3 regions of the Nonomuraea angiospora genome follow, and region 1 is predicted to be linked to each of the others. Evidence: riboswitches for the same ligand, from Rfam matches in the RefSeq annotation. Region 1 holds a riboswitch; each other region holds the start of a gene.
The links. A riboswitch is a leader RNA that binds a small molecule or an ion and turns the genes downstream of it on or off. The one in region 1 is predicted to bind cyclic di-AMP.
Positions count from the first base shown of each region.

Region 2: another riboswitch for cyclic di-AMP. It lies ahead of H4W80_RS56415 (CHAP domain-containing protein); the one in region 1 lies ahead of H4W80_RS08340 (glycoside hydrolase family 25 protein).
Region 3: another riboswitch for cyclic di-AMP. It lies ahead of H4W80_RS64165 (C40 family peptidase); the one in region 1 lies ahead of H4W80_RS08340 (glycoside hydrolase family 25 protein).

Region 1 is NZ_JADBEK010000001.1:1,820,810-1,827,271, forward strand. It holds gene H4W80_RS64435 (MBL fold metallo-hydrolase) at 30-326, shown strand; gene H4W80_RS63475 (MBL fold metallo-hydrolase) at 323-529, shown strand; gene H4W80_RS63480 (alkyl sulfatase dimerization domain-containing protein) at 565-792, shown strand; gene H4W80_RS64440 (hypothetical protein) at 800-1,063, shown strand; gene H4W80_RS08325 (TIGR00266 family protein) at 990-1,676, opposite strand; gene H4W80_RS08330 (metal-sensitive transcriptional regulator) at 1,843-2,106, shown strand; gene H4W80_RS08335 (MBL fold metallo-hydrolase) at 2,189-3,676, shown strand; cyclic di-AMP (ydaO/yuaA leader) riboswitch at 4,411-4,554, shown strand; gene H4W80_RS08340 (glycoside hydrolase family 25 protein) at 4,568-5,335, shown strand; gene H4W80_RS08345 (MarR family winged helix-turn-helix transcriptional regulator) at 5,605-5,856, shown strand; gene H4W80_RS60400 (hypothetical protein) at 5,930-6,277, opposite strand; gene H4W80_RS08355 (helix-turn-helix transcriptional regulator) at 6,408-6,462, shown strand, end outside.
Region 2 is NZ_JADBEK010000001.1:12,289,015-12,295,476, reverse strand. It holds gene H4W80_RS56430 (hypothetical protein) at 1-822, opposite strand, end outside; gene H4W80_RS56425 (aldo/keto reductase) at 920-1,741, shown strand; gene H4W80_RS56420 (Gfo/Idh/MocA family protein) at 1,761-2,714, shown strand; cyclic di-AMP (ydaO/yuaA leader) riboswitch at 2,832-2,969, shown strand; gene H4W80_RS56415 (CHAP domain-containing protein) at 2,983-3,657, shown strand; gene H4W80_RS56410 (YoaK family protein) at 3,870-4,616, shown strand; gene H4W80_RS56405 (alpha/beta fold hydrolase) at 4,582-5,388, opposite strand; gene H4W80_RS56400 (LysR family transcriptional regulator) at 5,460-6,323, shown strand.
Region 3 is NZ_JADBEK010000001.1:11,730,982-11,737,443, reverse strand. It holds gene H4W80_RS53840 (M48 family metallopeptidase) at 1-255, opposite strand, end outside; gene H4W80_RS53835 (hypothetical protein) at 267-1,085, opposite strand; gene H4W80_RS64165 (C40 family peptidase) at 1,724-2,251, opposite strand; cyclic di-AMP (ydaO/yuaA leader) riboswitch at 2,325-2,489, opposite strand; gene H4W80_RS53825 (C40 family peptidase) at 2,882-3,856, opposite strand; gene H4W80_RS53820 (NYN domain-containing protein) at 3,997-5,319, opposite strand; gene H4W80_RS53815 (phosphotransferase family protein) at 5,464-6,462, shown strand, end outside.

The DNA of each region.
Region 1 (6,462 bases):
TGACCGCATTCCAGACCGAGGGCGAGCTGGTGTTGTTCGACACCGGCAGCGCGTTCTCGGCGGCGAAATTGCACGAGGATGTCCGGGGCTGGACGCGGGCGCCGCTCACCACGGCGTTCTACTCCCACGGGCACGTCGACCACGTCTTCGGGACGGGGCCGTTCGAGGAGTCAGGGCCGCCGCCCGGACGTCACCTACACCGGCGCGCTGACCGTGCGGCGCGGCGGGCTCACGTTCGACCTCGTCCACGCCAAGGGCGAGACCGACGACGGGACCATCGGTTACATGCGCGAGCACAAACTCCGGCGACCTGTTCCTCTGGGTGACGCCCAGCTGCGGCAACCCGCAGAAGGCGCAGCGCTATCCCCGGGAATGGGTGCACGCGCTGCACCGGATGGCCGCCATGGACGCCGAGATCATGCTCCCCGGCCACGGCGTCCCCGTCTTCGGCCGCGACCGCATCCGGCAGGCGCTGCTGGAACGGCCGAATGGCTGGAGTCGCTCATCACGCAGACCCTGCGACTGCTGAACGAGGGCGCCCGGCTCGACGAGATCGTCCACTCCGTGAAGGCGCCGGAGCAGCTGGCCGACCGGCCCTATCTGCGGGCGCGTTACGACGAGCCGGAACTCGTCGTACGCAATCTGTGGCGCCTTTACGGCGGCTGGTACGACGGCAACCCGGCCCATCTGAAGCCCGCTCCCGAGGCGGCGCCGGCGAAATCGGTCGCCGAACTGGCGGCCTTGGGCGCACGCCCTCGCGGACGCGGCGCTCAAGGCCCTTTCCGAAGGTGACGAGCGGCTGGCCGGACATCTGGCGGAAATGGCCGCCCTGGCGGCTCCGGACGACGCGGGAGTGCATCGCGTACACGCGGAGGTCTTCTCCGCCAGGGCGGCCGGCGAACCGTCCCTCATGGCGAGGGGCATTTTCGCCTGGGCCGCCGCCGAGTCCAGAAAACGCTCGTGGCGACCGGCCGGGCGCCTGCGCGGGGTCAGGCGCGCTCGAAGGGGAGCACTTCCGTCAGATGGAGGATCAAGGCCCCGGGGTTCCTGGTCTGCGTCATGATCCTGCCCGGCCCGGTGAACTCGAAGACCAGACCTTCGCCCGACTTGAGCGATTGGACCGTCTTCCCTTCGACCGCCCGGCGCAGATTGCTCTTGACCGTCTCGTCGTAGGCGACCAGGTGCCCGGAGTCCACCACGACCTGCTGTCCGGCTGCCAGCTCGATCACGTCCATCGCGCCGTAGCAGCCGAGCACGACGACGCCGTCGCCCTGCGCCTTGATGAGGAAGCCGCCCTCGCTGCCGATGAGGTTGGACATGCCGCCCCACTTGGTGGCGATCTCCACGCCGTCGCTGGACGCGATCCACGATCCCCTGGTCAGCAGGAGCGCGTTGCCGCCTCGTACCTCGGCGGCCTGGACATCGCCTGGCAGGTGATGCGCCACGTCCACCCAGCCGCCGCCTTCCGGAGCGGTGTAGCGAGTGGTGAACAGCGACTCCCCGCCCAGCGCCGAACGCGCCAGCCCGCGCAGCAGACCGCCCTCCACCTTGGCCCGGAGCTGGACCCCCGCGCTCGTCGCGTACATCGCGCCGGCCTCGACGCGCAGGGTCTCCCCGCCGTCCAGATGGCAGCGCGCGACCGCGAACGAACCAGGGTGACGGATCTCGGTCTTCATGTACCCCTCCATCCCGATCATCTTGTCCGGAGCGACTCTGCTGTACGGCCGTACACGATTCGTTGACAAGGCGTAAACGCGGCCAGGCCCTGGCGGCCACCGCCGGGAGGTGGAACGGCGCAGTACCCCCGGGGGTATATTGGGCGCGGAGGTGGTCCGGGTGGAGATGGACGCGACCGTCCTGAGGGACGCGCTGACGCGACTGAAGCGGGCCCATGGCCAGCTCGGCGGGGTGATCGCGATGATCGAGAACGCCGAGGACTGCGAGAAGGTGCTGACGCAGCTGGCGGCGGTGTCGAAGGCGTTGGACCGGGCCGGATTCAAGATCATTTCGACTGGGTTGCAGCAGTGCCAGGTGGCGCAAGAGCGGGGCGAGGAGCCGCCGATCAGCGTGGAGCGGCTGGAGAAGCTGTTCCTCGCTCTCTCGTGACCACGTGATCGGGCGGGGCAGGGCACCCGTACGTTCTCTTGATACCCCCTGGGGTATTTGCCGAGCGAAAGGAGACAAGCAGATGACGATCCAGGTCGAGGTGATCGAGACCTCCTCCCTGGGGGACCGCAGCTATCTGGCCCATGACGGGCACGTCGCGGTGGTGATCGATCCGCAGCGCGACATCGACCGCGTCCTCGCCGTGGCCGGTCGCCTGGGGGTGCGCGTCAGCCACGTGGTGGAGACCCATCTGCACAACGACTACGTCTCCGGCGGCCTGGCGCTGGCCCGGGTGACCGGGGCGGCGTACCTGGTGGGCGGGGCCGAGGAGGTCGGCTTCGACCGCGTGCCGGTCGCCGACGGAGACCGGATCGCCGTCTCCGAACGGATGTGGCTGGACGCCGTGGGCACGCCGGGACACACCTTCCATCACCTGTCCTACGTGCTGGCCGGTCCGGACGGGCCGGAGGGGGTGTTCACCGGCGGATCGCTGTTGTTCGGCGGCACCGGGCGTACCGACCTGCTGGGCGCGGAGCACGCCCGCACCCTGGCCCGCCACCAGCACGCCTCCGCGCGGCGGCTGTCCGCCCTGCTGCCCGACGGCGCGCGGCTCTGGCCCACGCACGGGTTCGGCAGCTTCTGCGCGGCCACGCAGTCCGACACGTCCGCCTCGACCATCGGCCGGGAGAAGGACGTCAACCCGGTGCTGCGGATGGAGGCCGACGACTTCGTCGCCCACCTCCTGGAAGGGCTGGACGCCTTCCCCGCCTATTACGCCCACATGGGCGCGCGTAACGCCGCCGGCGCGGAGCCGATCGACCTGACCCCTGCACGACCTGCAGACAGCGCGGAGCTGCTGGCCCGCCTGCGGGCGGGCGAGTGGGTGGTGGACCTGCGCTCACGCAAGGCGTTCGCGGACCGGCACCTGGCCGGCACGCTCAGCTTCGGCCTGGACGGGCCGATGGCGACCTGGCTGGGCTGGCTGGCTCCCTGGGGCACGCCCCTCACGCTGCTCGGCGAGTCGGCCGAACAGGTCGCCGCCGCCCAGCGCGAGCTGGCCCGCATCGGCATAGACCGCCCGGCCGCCGCAGCGACCGGCTCCGTCGAACAGTGGGCCGGGCACGACCAGGGCCTGATCGCCGAGCTGGCCACCGCCAGCTTCGCCGACCTGGCCGCCGCCCGCACGAGCGAACCACCCACCGCCCGTGCGAGCGACCCGGCTGCCGCCCGCACGAGCGAACCAGCCACCTCCCGCGTGGGCGAGCCGACCACCTCCCCTGCGGGCGAGCCGGCCGGTGGTCCGCTCGTCCTGGATGTGCGGATGGGTAACGAATGGCGGGCCGGTCACGTGGCCGGCGCCGTGCACATCCCGCTGCCCGAGCTGCCGGGACGCCTGGCCGAGGTGCCGGAGGGAACGGTGTGGGTGCACTGCGGCACCGGCTATCGGGCCGCGGCGGCCGCGAGCCTGCTGGCCCGCAGCGGCCGCCAGGTGGTCCACATCGACGACGCCTACTCCCACGCCGCCGACGCCGGCCTGCCCATCACCGCCCCCGACGAGGAGCCCTCTTGACCACCTTCGGCGCCGGCGACGCCGGGACGCCTGCCAGAATCCGGTGACACGACGGGGCCGATCGACGTGCACGCCCCCTGAGAGACCGACATGCGCGCTCCCGGAGAGACCGACGTGCACGCTCCCAAGAGGGACCGACGTGCACGGCCCCGAAGCGACCGACGTGCACGCCCCCAGAGGGACCGACGTGATCGCCCCCGGAGGGTTGGAGAGCCGCCCGTCGGCCCGGCTCCCGTGACGCGCCCCTGAGGCTCCACGTGAGCGCGCCGAGTGAACCGCCGTCGTCGCGTGCCAGGTGCCGGGCGTCAGCGGTACCGCGGCGCCCTTCGGGTTCCTCCGCCCAGGGCCGCATGTACGGCCGAGCGCTCGAGCCGAGCGGCGGTGTGCTTGCCGTGCCCGACAGCCCAGCGGACTCCAAAGGACGCGGCTGGAGTCACGATTACGGCGTTTAGTCACAATGGCAACGCAAGAATGGCCTGCCTCACCGGTGCCGAGATCATAAAGGCGTGGAAGCGACACCCCAGATTTTTTGCCAAGTGCCAGATCCCTACAGGCACGGCATTTCAGCGCCGCCAAGTCGCCGACACCCGCGAATCCGATTTGCACTACTTGCAATATCTATGGGTATATGTCTATCTTTTGCCTAGTTGGGGCACAGATGTGGTGCCCTTTCGCCGCATCGTTGCCGCTTCGTTGACCGGACCGCGCGCTGCCCGAAGAAGCTCTTCGCGGACAGCGTCCGGCCGCCGAATCCGCGCCTCGCGGAACCGGGGACCCACGTTCTTGGGGTGAATCGGACGCCAGCTCAGGCTGCGCCATGTAGGGCACTTCCAGGCCCGAACCCGTCAGCTAACCCGGTAGGCGGTATGGGAGCAAGGAGTCAATGCCGTCATGTCCAAGCCTCGGCTTGCCACAATCGCCTGCGTCCTCAAGAATCGCCGCGATCTCCTCACCAAGTATCTCAGCTTCGTCGTCGCCGGTGCGATCCTCGCCGGAGCCTTCGCCGTCGCCAGCTTCGCCTTCGCATCACCCGCCGCGCACAACCCGGCGCAGGTGACTCATCAGGGAGCCGGAGCCTTCACCTACGGGCTGGACATCTCCAATTACGAGCCCCTGTACGACTGGAATGCCAGCCCGGCCAAGTTCGGCATCATCAAGGCCACGGAAGGCACGAACTTCCGCGATGCCTCATTCGCCAGGCACTGGCGCGCGCTGGGCGAGAAGGGGATCGTACGCGGGGCGTACCACTACGGCCACCCCCGCAACAACCCCGTCGCGGAGGCCGAGCACTTCCTGTCCGTGGTGAACGCGCAGCCCGCCGAGGCCGGCGACCTGCTGGTCCTCGACCTGGAGACCTCGGACGGCAGATCCGTCGCCGAGGTCAACGCCTGGGCCAAGACGTGGCTGTCGTACGTGAAGGACAGGACGGGCATCACCCCGATGTTCTACAGCGGCTGGAACTTCGCCGACAAATACGGCAAGGGCCTGGCCGAGTACCCGCTGTGGGTCGCCCACTACAGCAAGGCCAAGGGGGCGGTCACCCCGCCCGCCGACTGGAAGTCCTGGACCATCCACCAGTACTCCGAGTCTCCGGTCGACCAGAACGTCTCCGCGCTGACCGCCGACCAGTTGCGCGGCCTGGGCCGCCCCACCGCCTGAGCCGGGCCCGCACGGCGAGAGCCGTCGCCGCGGGTCCGCAACCGCGCTCCCAGGTGAACGACTCCCCGCGCAACGTGCTCCTCCTGGCCCGAAGGAGCACGTTGCGCCGGGAGTCGGCCAGGGAAGTGCCGATGGCGCCAGTGAACTCCCCACCCGGCCGCGGAAGTGCCGATACCGCCGGTGAACTCCCCGCCCGGCCGCGGAAGCGCCCATGCCGCCGGTGAACTCCCCGCCGGGCCGCGGAAGTGCCGGTTAACTCGCTTCCCACAGTGGCGGCCGGGCTGATCGTACGGGAGGTCAACCCGCACAACCGGCGCGAGAGCCTGATGCGGCTGACGGATGAGGGACGCCGCATCGTGGACGAGGTGACCGCGCGCCGCAGGGAGGAGATCGGCGCGATCGTGGCGCGGATGTCGGCCGGGCAGCGCCGGGCGCTCATCTCGGCGATGAACGCCTTCAACGAGGCGGGCGGCGAGCCACCCATGACCGTGCCGAACCCGCTGGGCTGGTCCGCCGTCTGAACTCCGGACCCCGCGCCGCCGCCATCCGGTGCCCGCTGGGTACGTCGAGGCGGCCGGAAGCCGTGATGGGCCGTCAGATGGACGGGGTGGGGAAGCTCTCCGGCGTGGTCAGGCCGGTGCTCTCCAGGAGGCGCTGGTGGTTGAGCACCGCGGCGTTGGCATTGTGCAAGATTTGCATTGGGCAAGACTGCCGGAGCCCGCGCCTGCGGCTGAGCCGCTGGTGGGCCATCGTGACCAGCTTGGTCTCACCGTGGCCGGCCAGCACCACCAGCATCCTGAACTGCGGCAACGTGACCCTGTCCCCGACCGTCCCCAATGACCTCACCGCGACCGCCACCAACAGCCGCGACCCCGTCAACACCGCCGTGACGACAGCCGAAAGATCCTCTCCCCCCGTCTGGAGGTCATCGTCTTCCTTCATAGGCACTGTTGTACATGCGCGGCGCGGACCACGGGCACGAGATCCCCATCGACCGGGCCCCGCCGAACCTGGGTCCAGGTGGGCCACCCTCGTCGCGGTCGTCAACCTGGCACGCGGAGATACTGGAGACATGGATCCGAACGTTGAGCTGGGGGATTTCCTCCGCTCCCGCCGGGCCCGCCTGC
Region 2 (6,462 bases), about 10 Mb from region 1:
GGTGATCGCGGTCGAGGGCAGGCTGAGCACGCGCTGGCTCGCGTCCAGGCCGCGCAGCGTCAGCTCGGCCGGCGCGCCCACGTCGTGCACGGTGATGCCGGGGCGCTCCCTGATCAGGGCCACGTCCACGGGGTCCTCGCGGCGGTGCGGGTAGTACGCGAGCGGCTCCTGGGCCGCCAGCTCCGTCAGCCAGCGCAGGTAGTGGCCGCGGTGCACGAGCCCGTTCCGGACGAGCGAGGTGCCGAGGACGACCGTGCGCTCCGCGGGCCCCTCCGCGCTGGGCGGCTGGGCACGCAACCAGGCGAACTGGTGACGTACCAGGTTGATCCCGGCCCGCCGTACGCCCTCCACCAGGGCCTCGTCCACGGGCAGGGCGGTGAAGACCGACACGTCGCTCAGGCGCAGCCGCAGCGCGGCCGCCAGGCCCAGCGCGGAACGCAGCTTCGTCGGCTGGGCCCTGGCCCGCAGCAGCGGCCGGTACGGCCCCGCGGCCAGCAGCTCCAGCAGCCGGAGCGTGGCCAGCCCGTCGTCCACGATGACGATGCGTCCGGGACGCGAGGTGAGCCAGCGCAGCTGCACCCTGCCGGAGAAGGCGTCGCCGACGGCCTGCACGCGTCTGGGCATGCGCTCGAGCGGCTCCGCCAGCTCCAGGCCGTCGGGCAGCCCGAGAGACCTCAGCTCCCGGCGCGTGGCCTTCAGCGGCCGCAGACCGGCGCGCGGCACGACCACCGTCTCGGGGCCGAGCACGCCCGCGTGATGGGCCTCGACGGCGCACAGCATCTGGAGCGGTGACTCCACCCAGGCCGACGCCTGTTCGACCACTCCTGTCCTCCCCGCCGGGTGATGGCCCGTTCACGACCGCTTCAAGCTAGCCCCGCCGCCTTAAGCCACCAGAAACGCGACGTGAACAATGGAGGGTATGAACTCGCTCATGCTCAACACCGACGGCGTGCAGATCCCGCAGCTCGGCTACGGCGTCTGGCAGGTCCCCGCCGACGAGGCCGCGCAGGCCGTCACGACCGCGCTCAAAGCCGGTTACCGGCACGTGGACACCGCCTCCGCGTACGGCAACGAAGAGGGCGTGGGTCAGGCCGTACGCGAAAGTGAGCTGCCGCGCCGCAAGCTGTTCGTGACCACCAAGCTGTGGAACGCCGACCACGGCCGCGCGGAGGCGGCCTTCGACGAGTCCCTGGCCCGGCTCGGCCTCGACTACATCGACCTCTTCCTCATCCACTGGCCGGTGCCGCAGCAGGACAAGTACGTGCAGGCGTGGAAGGCGATCGAGAAGATCTACCGTGACGGGCGCGCCAAGGCCATCGGCACCTCCAACTTCACCATCGCCCACCTCACCCGCCTCATGAACGAGACCGACCTCGTGCCCTCCATCAACCAGATCGAGCTGCACCCCTACTTCCAGCAGCGCGAGCTGCGCGCCTTCCACGAGGCCAACGGCATCCTCACCGAGGCGTGGAGCCCGCTCGGCCAGGGCCAGGGCCTGCTGAACGACCCGGCGCTGGCCAAGCTGTCGGACAAGTGCGGCAAGACGCCCGCGCAGATCGTGCTCCGCTGGCACCTGCAGCTCGGCCACGTCGCCATCCCCAAGTCGGTCACCCCGGCGCGCATCGCCGAGAACATCGGCGTCTTCGACTTCATCCTCGACGCCGAGGACATGGCCGCCATCGGCGCGATGAGCAGGGGCCAGCGGATCGGACCCGACCCCGACACGTTCAACATGACCTGATTCGTCTACGATCTCCCGCGTGCGGGATTTTGCGTGGGGCATAGCGGCGACAGGGAATATCGCGCGGACCGTCGGGAAGGCCATCGCGGCCGAACCCGGCATGCGGGTGGCCGCCGTCGGATCGAGGAACCTGGGGCGGGCGCAGGCGCTGGCCGCCACGCTGGGGGCGGAGTCCGCGTACGACTCCTATGAGCGGCTCTGCGCCGACCCGGCCGTGGACGCCGTCTACGTGGCGACGCCGCACGCCCAGCACCTGGAGGTGGCCGAGGTCGCCATCGCCGCGGGCAAGGCCGTGCTGTGCGAGAAGCCGCTGGCCGCCACCGTGGACGACGCGGAGAAGATGGTGCGCCTGGCACGCGAGGCGGGCGTGTTCCTGATGGAAGCGATGTGGATGAGGTTCAACCCGCTCATCCAGAAGATCGCGGCCGACGAGCGCTTCGGCGACCTGCGCTCGGTGCACGCCTCCTTCGGCTTCGCCAAGCCCTACGACCCGCAGCACCGGCTGTGGGCGCCGGAGCTCGGCGGCGGGGCGCTCCTGGACCTCGGGATCTACCCGTTCGGGCTGGCCCAGCTGCTCCTCGGCATGCCCTCCGACCTGCGGATCACCGGCGCTCTGGCGCCCAACGGCGTCGACGCGGAGGCCGGCGGCGTCCTGCTCTACCCGGGTGGCAGGAAGGCTCTCGTGGAGACCTCGTTGCTCGGGAATTACCCGAACCAGGCCAGTGTTGTAGGGACTCAGATGCGGGCGGACCTCCAGGCGCCGTTCTGGGCTACGCCGCGGATTCGGCTGTCCGGGCCTTCCATGAAGCCGGAGGAGTACACCCTCGATCCGGCGGACAACGGCTACGCCGGAGAGCTCCGCGAGGTCCGGGCCGCGACGGCCGAAGGCAGGACCGAAAGTTCGATCATGCCGCTCGACGAATCCCTTGCCATGATGGGGCTTCTGGCCGAGGCCCGGAGGCAGGTCGTCTAGCTGGGCCTTTATCGATTTGTAACGCTCTTGCCTTATGCATTACGTTTAAGGCATTCTTGAGACATACGTCCGGTTTGTCCGGACTTGTCCGACCATCGCAAGACACATCACAGGACCGTCCTGTGACCGCTGAATCCGCCCTCGGGCGGAACCGGGGACCCACGTCCTTTGGGGTGAATCGGCACTTCGGTGCCGTAGGGCAGCTTCCACGCCCGAACCCGTCAGCTAACCCGGTAAGCGGCATGGAAGCAAGGAGCAAACCCCCTCGATGGCCACCTTCCGCTTTACCTCTGCTGCGAAGACCAACATCGCCCGCGCCCTTCTCGGCGCAACCATCCTCGGAACCGCGTTCGGCGCCCACATGACCAGCGCCACCGCAGCGGAGAAGCAGCCGATCGACACCGCCACCGTCGCCGACCACGCCGAGCGCTCGCGCGAGGCCAAGGCCGGCGTCACCGCCGCCCAGGTCCTGGCGCTCGCCAAGTCCCAGGTCGGCATCACCGAGAACGCGGCCGGCGGCGGCACCAAGTTCCAGCGGTGGTACGCCAGCTCGCAGCGCGCCGCGGAGACCATCGCCCGTGACGGCGGCAGCCGCGCCGACTACCTGAACGCCGCCTGGTGCGCGATGTTCGTCTCCTGGGTCGGCGAGCAGACCGGCGCCCGCCCGCAGATCGGCTGGGACGCCTGGACCGTCGCCCACGCCAAGTGGTTCCAGGCCAACCACCGCTTCGGCACCGAGGCCAAGCCCGGCGCCGTCGTGTTCTTCGCCTGGAGCGGCAGCAAGGACCTCAACGACATCAACCACGTCGGGTTCGTCGAGAAGGACAACGGCGACGGCACCATCTCGACCGTCGAGGGCAACACCGGCAACGGCAAGGTCGAGGAGCGCGTCCGTCCCAAGTCCCAGGTCGTCGGCTACGGCTACCCGCAGTACCGTTCCTGACCGGACCTCCCCCGAGGCCTCCAGCCTCCCCCTCGGCGCCTCCTGCCCGGCGCCGAACGAGCGCGCGTCCCGCAACGGGACGCGCGCTCGTCGCGTTCACCCCCGCGTCGGCTCCTTCTCGGCCGCGGTCCCGGTGCGGCGAGTGCGGCGGCCCGCCACCGGGGAAAGACCCGTGGCGAACCGCCCGCGACCTCGCCAAGGAGCCGCCCACCATGCCAGCCGCGCGCAGACGCCCAGGACGGCTGGTGCGCGGCGGGCTGCGGTGGGTCGCCGACGGGCTCTTCCCGAGCGGCGCCAACCCGCACGGCGTCCTGCCGGCCCTGCTGATCCTGCTGGCCTTCGTCACCGGCCTCGTGGACGCCGTCAGCTTCCTCGGCCTGGGCCGCGTCTTCGTCGCCAACATGACCGGCAACATCGTCTTCCTCAGCTTCGCCCTGGCCGGGGAGGCCCAGATGTCCAGATGGGCCTCGCCGGCGGCCCTCGCCGCCTTCGGAGCCGGCGCCTGGAGCGCCGGGCGGGTGATCAGGTGGACCGCGAACGCGCGACGGGCGTTCGCCGCCGCCACCGCCGTACACGCGCTCCTCGTCGCCGCCGCCCTCGCCGTCGCCCTCACGGCCGGGCACCGCGCGACCTGGCCCCAGGCGGCCCTCATCACGCTGCTGGCCTGCGGCATGGGCCTGCAGAACGCGTCCGTACGGGCGCTCGGCGTACCCGACCTGGTCACCAACGTCCTCACCACGACGCTCACGGGCCTGGCCGCCGACACGCCGGGCCGGGCCGCCCTGCGCCGGGTCGCCTCCGTGGCCGCGATGTTCCTCGGCGCCCTGGCCGGCGCCACTTTCCACCTCACCACCGGCCCGGCCCCCGCCCTGGCGGCCGCCCTGATCCTGCTCGCCACCGCCGCCCTCATGGCCCGCGGCGGTCTCAGCCGAGAAAGAACTCCGCCAGGACCCGCGTGACCCCGGCCGGATCGTTCTCCATCGGGATGTGCCCCGCCCCGGGAACGCGCACCAGCGTCGTGTTCGGCACCTCGGCGGCGAAGCGCTCGGCGTACCGGACCTCCTGGAACGTGTCGTCCTCCCCCCACACCAGCAGCTTCGGCGTCTGATCGGCCTTGAGCGCGGGCACCAGGTCCAGCGTGTAACGGCTGTCGGCCGCGCCCGCCAGCGCCATCCACGACCGGCCCACCCGCGGGTCGTTCCACGGATCGAGGTAATCGGCCAGCTCCGCCTCGGTGGCCGGCCGGGCGAGCGCGGTGGTGACCGCCCTGCGGCGGGCGGCGAGCAGTTCCTCCACGGTCGTGGCCGCCACCACGGCCGGATCCCGGTAACGGGCCACGCCGGGCACCGGCCAGGAGTCGTATGTGACCGAGTTGACCAGCGCCAGCCGCCGCACCTCCGGCTCCCCCTCCACCAGCAGCTGCTGGGCAACCGCACCGCCGATGTCGTGGCCCGCCACCGAGAGCCGCTCCCCCGCGCCGACCGCGGCCGCGAACCGGGCCACCCACGCCGCCAGCGCCGGAACCGCCGCCGTCTCCATCGTCAGCTCCCCGCCGGAACGCCCCAGCCCCGGCAGATCCACCGCCACAGGACGCAGCCCCGCCGCAGCCAGCCCGTCGATCACCGGCGCCCAGACCCGGCTCCAGTACGTGCCGTGCAACAGCAACACCACCGGGCCCCGCTCGCCCGCCGTCAGATAACTGGCCACGCGGCCGTCGACTTCGATCGTCATTCGCTCGAACATGGACATAACCATCGTGTTCTGGAAGTATCCCGGTCAAATACCAATTAAGGTATGCCGGTATGACATTGGCGCAGCTCAGAGCCCTGGTCGCAGTCGCCGAACACGGCGGCTTCACCGCCGCCGCCGAGCACACCGGCATGTCCCAGCCCGCCGTCAGCCGCGCCATCGCCGCCCTCGAACGCGAGCTCGGCGCCGCCCTGTTCGTCCGCCACCGCGACGGCATCGCCCTCACCGAGGCCGGCCGGCGAGCCCTCGCCCGCACCCGCGAGACCCTGCGCCACTTCGACCTCATCCGCGCCGACGTGGCCGCCGCCAGCGGCCAGATCACCGGCGAACTCCGCCTGGCCAGCCTCCCCAGCGCCACCGGCACGCTCGTCGCCAAGCTGCTGCGCGCATTCACCGACCGCTACCCGCAAGTCCGCGTACGCCTCTTCGAGGGCATGGACGACGACATCCGCGAATGGCTGCAGCGCGGCGCCGCCGAGGTCGGCGTCGTCACCCTCCCCGCGCCCGGCCTGCACACCGTCCACCTGAGCACCCACGACATGGTCGCCGTGCTGCCCGCCGACCACCCTCTGACCGCCCGCCCGGCCGTCACTCTCGCCGATTTGGCGGGCAGGCCGTTCATCCTGACCACCGCCGGCTGCCGCCCCCTCATCATGGGTGCGGCACTGACGGCCCAGGTACGGCTCGACGTCGCCTTCGAGGCCAGCGGGCCCGCCGCCATCCTGGAGATGGTGGCCGCGGGGCTGGGCGTCAGCATCGTCCCCACCCTCGGCCTGCCCGCCGACCTGAGCACCGTCGTCACCCGGCCCCTGGAGCCGAAGATGACCCGCTCGCTGGCCCTGGCTGTTCCATCGGCGGACGACTGCGCCCCGACCGCCCGTGCTTTTCTCGACCAGCTCGCCGCCTTTACATTGTAGATTCACGTGTACGCCGACTTGCCCCAGAGGAGGGCGATCCATGGCCGCGGCGGGCCTGGACGCCGACACCGAAATGGCCATCGTCAACACGTCAGCTCCTACACGCAGGGAGTCACTGGACGGCATCGCGGGCCGGCTG
Region 3 (6,462 bases), 9.9 Mb from region 1:
GGCGCTCTCCCCTTCCACGGACGCACCCGGCGGATCGGCCTCCGGACCCGCCGCCGTGCCTCCATCGGCCACCGTGCCTCCATCGGCCACCGTGCCCCCGGCCGCCACCGCGCCTCCAGCGGCCACCGTGCCCCCGGCCGCCACCGCGCCCCCGGCCGCCACCGCGCCCCCGGCCGCCACCGCGCCTCCGGCCGCCTCCTCATCCTCCTTCGACGCCTCTTGCGACGCGTCGTCCACGTTCCGCCGTTCGCTCATCTGCCTCCCCCTCACGCGAGCTGATCTCGCACGTAGTCACGCCACCGTGCCGTCAGCGTGGCGGCGGAGAGGCCGAGCGCGGCGAGTGCCCGGTCTACGCCGCCCTCGCGGGCGTCACGGTAGAGCCTCACCAGCGTCCTCTCACCGAACCGGTCAGCGAGGAAGCGACACGCCAGCCAAGCCTCCTGGTACGCCCGCGCGAGCCGGACGGGGTCCCGCCCGTCAGCCGCGAAAGCCGCAGGTCCGGGCAATTCCCCCGGCAGCCTCCCGGCCCGCACCTCGGCGGCGAGCTCGGCGGCCGCGGTCCTCACGGGGAGCCCGGAGTCGCGATAGCCGACGTAGTCGGCGAACCCCTCATAGAGCCACGGGGGCAGGCGGTCGGTGCCGGCCACGACGTGGGTGAGCTCGTGAGTGAGTACGACGTCCTTGCCGATGGAGTTCAGCTTGGCGAAGAACTCGGGGACGATGATCACACGCCCGCGATCGGCCACCGCCGCCAGCCCGTCCACCCGCCCCACCTCGGCCAGCCCGGCCGCCTCGGACGCGGACGGGGGAACGACTACGAGCGGTCGTACCGACCTTCCGAGCACCGCCGACACCCGCTGCCCCGCCCGATCAGCCCTGCGCGCGATGTCGCCGAGCTCACCGGATGCGGTGTGCCGGCCGACGACTACGGACCGCGCCCCGCGGACCACGACCTCGCCGTCACCCCACAGGCCGCGGATCTCGGCGGGGAGGACGGGGGAATCGGGGGTGGGGGCGCTGGCGGGGGCGACGGCGAGGAGCAGGACGGAGACGATCGCGGCCCGCCGACTCACCTGCCCTGACACGATGCCCGATCGTAGCCGCCGACAGCCCATGACCGGCCACTCCGCGCCTGCTCGCCACGTTAACCGTCAGCTGCCCAGCCGCGCCGTGGGGGCGAGCCGTGTGCCGTGGCACCGCGATCCGTGGGCCGTCAGCCGCCGCATAGTGGGGCCGAGGGTACGAGGGGCGAGTCGCGCGCCGTGGGGCCGTGATCCGTTGGCCGTGGGCGGTGGGGCCGTGATCCGTGGGTGTCAGCGCCGCGTCGTGGGGCTCAGGGTTATGGGTCGTGGGGTCGTGGGGCCGAGGGGCCGAGGGGCGCGTCGTGGGGCCGTGATCGGTTGGCCGTCAGCCGCCGGGGTGGGGCCGAGAGTCGCGAGGCCGAGCGGACGTGAGGCGAGGGGCCGTGAGCTGAGGGCCCTGGAGAGCCGTGGGGTGGGCGGTGTGGGCTTGGGGACAGGGTGGCTGGGTTTGAGGGGCGCCGTTGCGGTGGGCGGTGGGTGCGGGTCAGCGGGCGTCTCCCTGGAGGCCCTGCGCCACGTACGGCGGGTGGCGCCGCCCGTGCTCCGCCGTAAAAACTGAAAGCGGGTGCCGCCCGTGCTCCGCCGTAAGAGAACTGAAAAGCGGAGAGCCCCGCCCGGACAATGATCCGGGCGGGGCTTCTTCACATGCCGGGACGGACAGCGCCGACGAACGACGCCCGCCGCCATCCACCCAGCTTGTCGATGCGTACCCGTTCGCCTGTCCGAGGCGAGTGGACCATCTTGCCCTTGCCGACGTACATGCCCACGTGGCCGAGCCCCCTGAAGAACATCAGGTCGCCGGGCTGGAGGTGCTTCCACGAGACCTTGTTCCTGATGCGGGCGAACTGGCTGGCCGCCACGCGCGGGAGCTTCACCCCGGCCTTCTTCCAGGCGTACTGGACGAGGCCGGAGCAGTCGAACGAACCAGGGCCTGTGGCTCCGTACCGGTACGGGTCACCGACCTGCTTCTTGGCCACGGCGACGGCCTTGCCGGCCTTCGCCTTCTGGCGGGCGACCTTGGCCGCCCTCAGCGCCGCGGCCGAGGTCGTCTTCGAGGTGACGGCGGTCGCGGCCGCCTTGGTCGTCGAAGCAGACGTCGAAGCCGACTCGGTCGTGGCCGCCTGAGCCGTTGGGGCATGGAGGATCGCACCTCCGGCCGTCACGGTCATCGTGAGCGCTACGCCACTCAGGGCAATGCGGGACAGACGGGGGTTATGCAGGGAGGTAGACAGGATTTCTCCTTGTGTCTTCCACGAATGCCTACCGGGTTAGCTGACGGATTCGGGCCTGGAAGTAGCCCTACGGCGCGACGCGCGCGCCGATTCACCCCCTGATCCCTGGGAACTGGGATCGTTTGGGTCCCCGGCTCCGTGCCTCCTGGCTGCACGGATTCGGCGGGCCAACCGTCCGATCAATGTGTTGATATGGGGACATTTGGGCGGTTGACCAGCGGATCTTTATCTGTCTCACACCGGGAGAGCCCGATGCGGGTTCGCGGAGGACATGGCTTGTTCACCGCGACGTCGCCAGAAGCTACGCCGAAGGGTCAAGGATCGGCAAAGCGGAACACCGCTTGTAAAGATCAGATAGTGGAGTCAGTAAGGAGGGAAATCCCTGCTGGAGTGCCAGGTTCCGTTACCTAAATGTGACTCTGCTCACACTTGTTTTCGCGCCCGTTTGTCAGGCCTCAAATGTCGCGTTTGTCACACTTGTTGCGGCTTTTGCGAGGCGCGTCGTATGCGTGGATCGTTCCCATGGCGTCCCGTTCGGCCGCCGGGATCAACGATTCCGCGTCGTAGCTAGGGGCGGATGGCGCCCACGAGGCGCCCGCCGTACGCCGAGAGTTTGACGACCTTGACCACGTCGCCCGTCTGCGGCGCGTGAACGATTTTCCCGTCGCCGGCGTAGATACTGACGTGACCCAAGCTCGAGCTGAAGATGAGGTCCCCCGGCTGGAGGGCGCTCAGTGAGACCTTGCGGCTCGCGCCCCAGGCCCACTGCTGCCAGGTCGTGCGCGGCAGCGACACGCCCGCGGCGCGCCAGGCCGCCTGGGTCAGGCCGGAGCAGTCCCAGCCGCCCGGACCCGTCCCGCCGAACACGTACGGCTTGCCCACCTGGGCGAAGGCGAAGCGCAGGACGGCGGCGGCGTTGCCCGAGGCCGGGCCCGTGTACTGGATGCCGACGCTGTTCGGGTTGCCGGGGTTGTAGGCGCCCAGCTTCTTCAGGAGCTTCTTCTGCTCGGAGATCAGCTTCATGATCTCCGAACGCTCCTTCTCGACCCCGTCCCGTTCCCGGTCGGCGGCCTCCAGCGCCTCTTCCGCCTTGTCGCGCTCGGCCTTCAGGCCACGGTTCTCCCGGTCGAACGCGGCCAGCTTCTCCGCCCGCTCCTTCGACATCTGCTCGGTCAGCGCCAGGCCCATCAGGAAGTCGTCGGGACGGTCCGCGCTCATCATGCCGGGCAGGGAGGTCAGGTCGGTGCCGAGCTTGTAGCTGTCGACGGCCATGCCGACCACCTGGGCGCGCAGGTCCGCGACCGTCGCCAGCTTGGTCTTGTAGCGGTCGTTCAGCTTGGTGTAGGCGCCCTTGGCTGCCTTGTACCGCTCGGTGGCCGTGTTGAAGCGGTCGACGACCTTGTCGGCCTTGTCGTTGAGCTTGTCGAGCTTGGCCTTGGCCTGTCCGAGGGTGGGCCTGGGATCAGCGACGGCGGCTCCCACAGGGGACAGGACCAGCCCGAACGCGAGACCCGCGGCCACCGGCACCCTGCCAAACCTCACTGTGTCGCCTCCCAGGGATTATATCTGGGGCGAAATAGTACAGAAGTGGCGGGTGGGGTCACAGCTTATCCGCTCAATTCGTGATACGACGCCGATCCCTGCCACAGCACGGCAAATCCGCCCGTAAGGGTGGACGTAATCTAGGCCCGGCCCAGCCTGCGCAGCAGCAAGCCAGACGGAACGGGTCTGGCTCCCATCCGCCTGACGGACTCGGCCACCTCGCGGTCCGACGACACCACGGCCATGGCCCGGCCGGGCGGCTCGGCGCGTACGAGCTGGCGGATCAGATCGTCGGCGATCTCCCCCGGCTGGCTGAACAGCACCCGCACCCCGCGCGGCGCCACGACCTGCACCGGGGAGTTGAGCTCGGCCCCGTCGAACACGACGGTCACCTCGACCCTGGTCTGCGCCACCAGCCCGCCGAGCCCGGTCATGAGCCGGGTGCGCTGGTCGGCGAGGGTGAGCGTGCCGTAGCCGGTCTTGGTCACGTTGTAGCCGTCGATGATCAGGTGGACCTGCGGCAGGGCCAGGAGCTGGTCGAGGAGCTGCGGGTCGTCGTCGGCCAGCGCCCGCGCGGGCACCCCCCGGACGCCGGGCCGCTCGCCGGTGACCGCGGCGACCGAGTCGGCGGGCCGGCTTATCGTCGTGGGCAGGGCGAGCTCCCTGCGCAGCCCGGCCGAGGCGTCCTGCAGCGCGTCGAGCAGCACCCGGATGCGGGCGTCCTCGATGCTCCTGCCCTCGCGGGCGGCCCGGCGCGAGGCCTCCAGCTGCTTCTCCACGTCGGCCAGCCGCTCGCGCAGCCGCCGCAGCTCGGACTCGCCCGCGGTGCCCGCGGCCGAGGCGGCCGACCTGGCCTCCTCCGCCGCGTGCTCCATCTCCTCGGCCCGCCGCACCGCGGCCTTGGCCCGCTCGCGGGCGTCGTGGAGCTTGCGCCGCAGATCAGAGTTTTCGGCCCGGGCCGCCCTGATCTGCTCGCGCAGCCGGTCGGCCTCCTCCTTGGCGGCGGTCTTCTGCGCGGCGAGCTGCTCGCGGAGCCGGGTGACGGCCTCCTCGCGCTCCGACCCCTCGGCCGCCACCGCCGACTGCACCAGGTCCGTACGGGCGACCTCGATCACCTCCGCCCAGCCGGGCGGACGGGTGAGGTAGGCTGCCGCGGCCACGAGCACGGGGTCGGCGGCCGGCGGGACGTTTCCCTCGGCCAGGGAGGCCACCAGTTCGGGCCAGCCGGCCTCCACCGACTCGGCGACCAGCTCGCGGAACTTCTTGTCGTTCTCGAGCTGCGCCGCGATGGGCGCGCTGCCGAGTTTGGCGCGTTTTCGGGGGTCGAACTTGGCGATCCCGCGAAGGGGCGGCGGTATGGAGGCAGCGGGCATCGTACCGAGGACCTGGGACGCCAGGTCGACGACATTGAGCCGCACCTGCTCAGGAAGCGGGCGAGACAGGCCTTCACCCGCTGAACTCATCCCACTTGTCCCTTCGTGACATGCCCTTTCAGACAAGGGTACGGCTGCCGCGTACCTGACCGTAACGGCCACCTCTCTCTAGACAAGCGCTTGGTTGGGGATATACGACTGAGCCGGGACGGGTGTTCACCCAGGAGGCCGACCATGGCAGAAGAGATCCGCACCTCCACCCGTGACCTGGTGGAACTGCGCGGCAGCCTGACCCGCTGGCTGCGCGGAAGGGTCGGCGGGCATGCCTCGGTGTCCGAAGTGTCCAGGCCCGCCGAGAACGGCATGTCCAGCGAGACCCTCTTCTTCACCGCCTCCTGGGGCGGGAGCCGAACGCGCTGTGTAGCCAGGCTCGCACCTGCGGTAGAAGCCGTTCCCGTGTTCCCCTCGTACGACCTGGGGGCACAGTTCGGGATCATGCGCCTGGCCAGGGAAAAAGCTGGGATCCCAGCGCCCAGGGCCCTCTGGTTCGAGCCGGACCCGGAACATCTGGGCACGCCGTTCCTCGTCATGGAGCGGGAGGACGGCGACGTGCCGCCGGACGTGATGCCGTACACGTTCGGAAGCTGGCTGCTCGACGCGGCGCCCGCGGACCGGCGCAGGCTGCAGGACGCCGCGGTGGCGGTCCTGGCGGCGCTGCACCGGGCGGAGTTCACGCCCGAGGAGCTGGCCCCGTTCGGGGCCGCCGGGTTGCGCGCGCACGTCGAGGCCCAGCGCGATTACTACGAGTGGGCCCACGGCGAGCGGCCGATCCCGGTGCTGGAGCGGGCCTTCCGGTGGCTCGAGTCGCACTGGCCGAAGGAGCCCGGGCCCGACGTGCTGTGCTGGGGCGACGCCAGGATCGGGAACATGATGTTCAGGGACTTCACCCCGGTCGCGGTGCTCGACTGGGAGATGGCCTCGGTGGGACCGCCCGAGCTGGACCTGTCCTGGATGATCTTCCTCCACCGCTTCTTCCAGGACATCACGGTCTCCGCAGGCTTTCCCGGCATGCCCGACTTCATGCGCAGCGAAGACGTTTGCAGGAAATATCGGGAAATCACGGGGTACGAGCCTCGCGACCTGGACTTCTACGAGATGTACGCGGCCCTCCGGCACGGCATCGTCATGGCCAGGGTGTGGCAGCGCCGGATCCACTTCGGCGAGCAGCCCCGG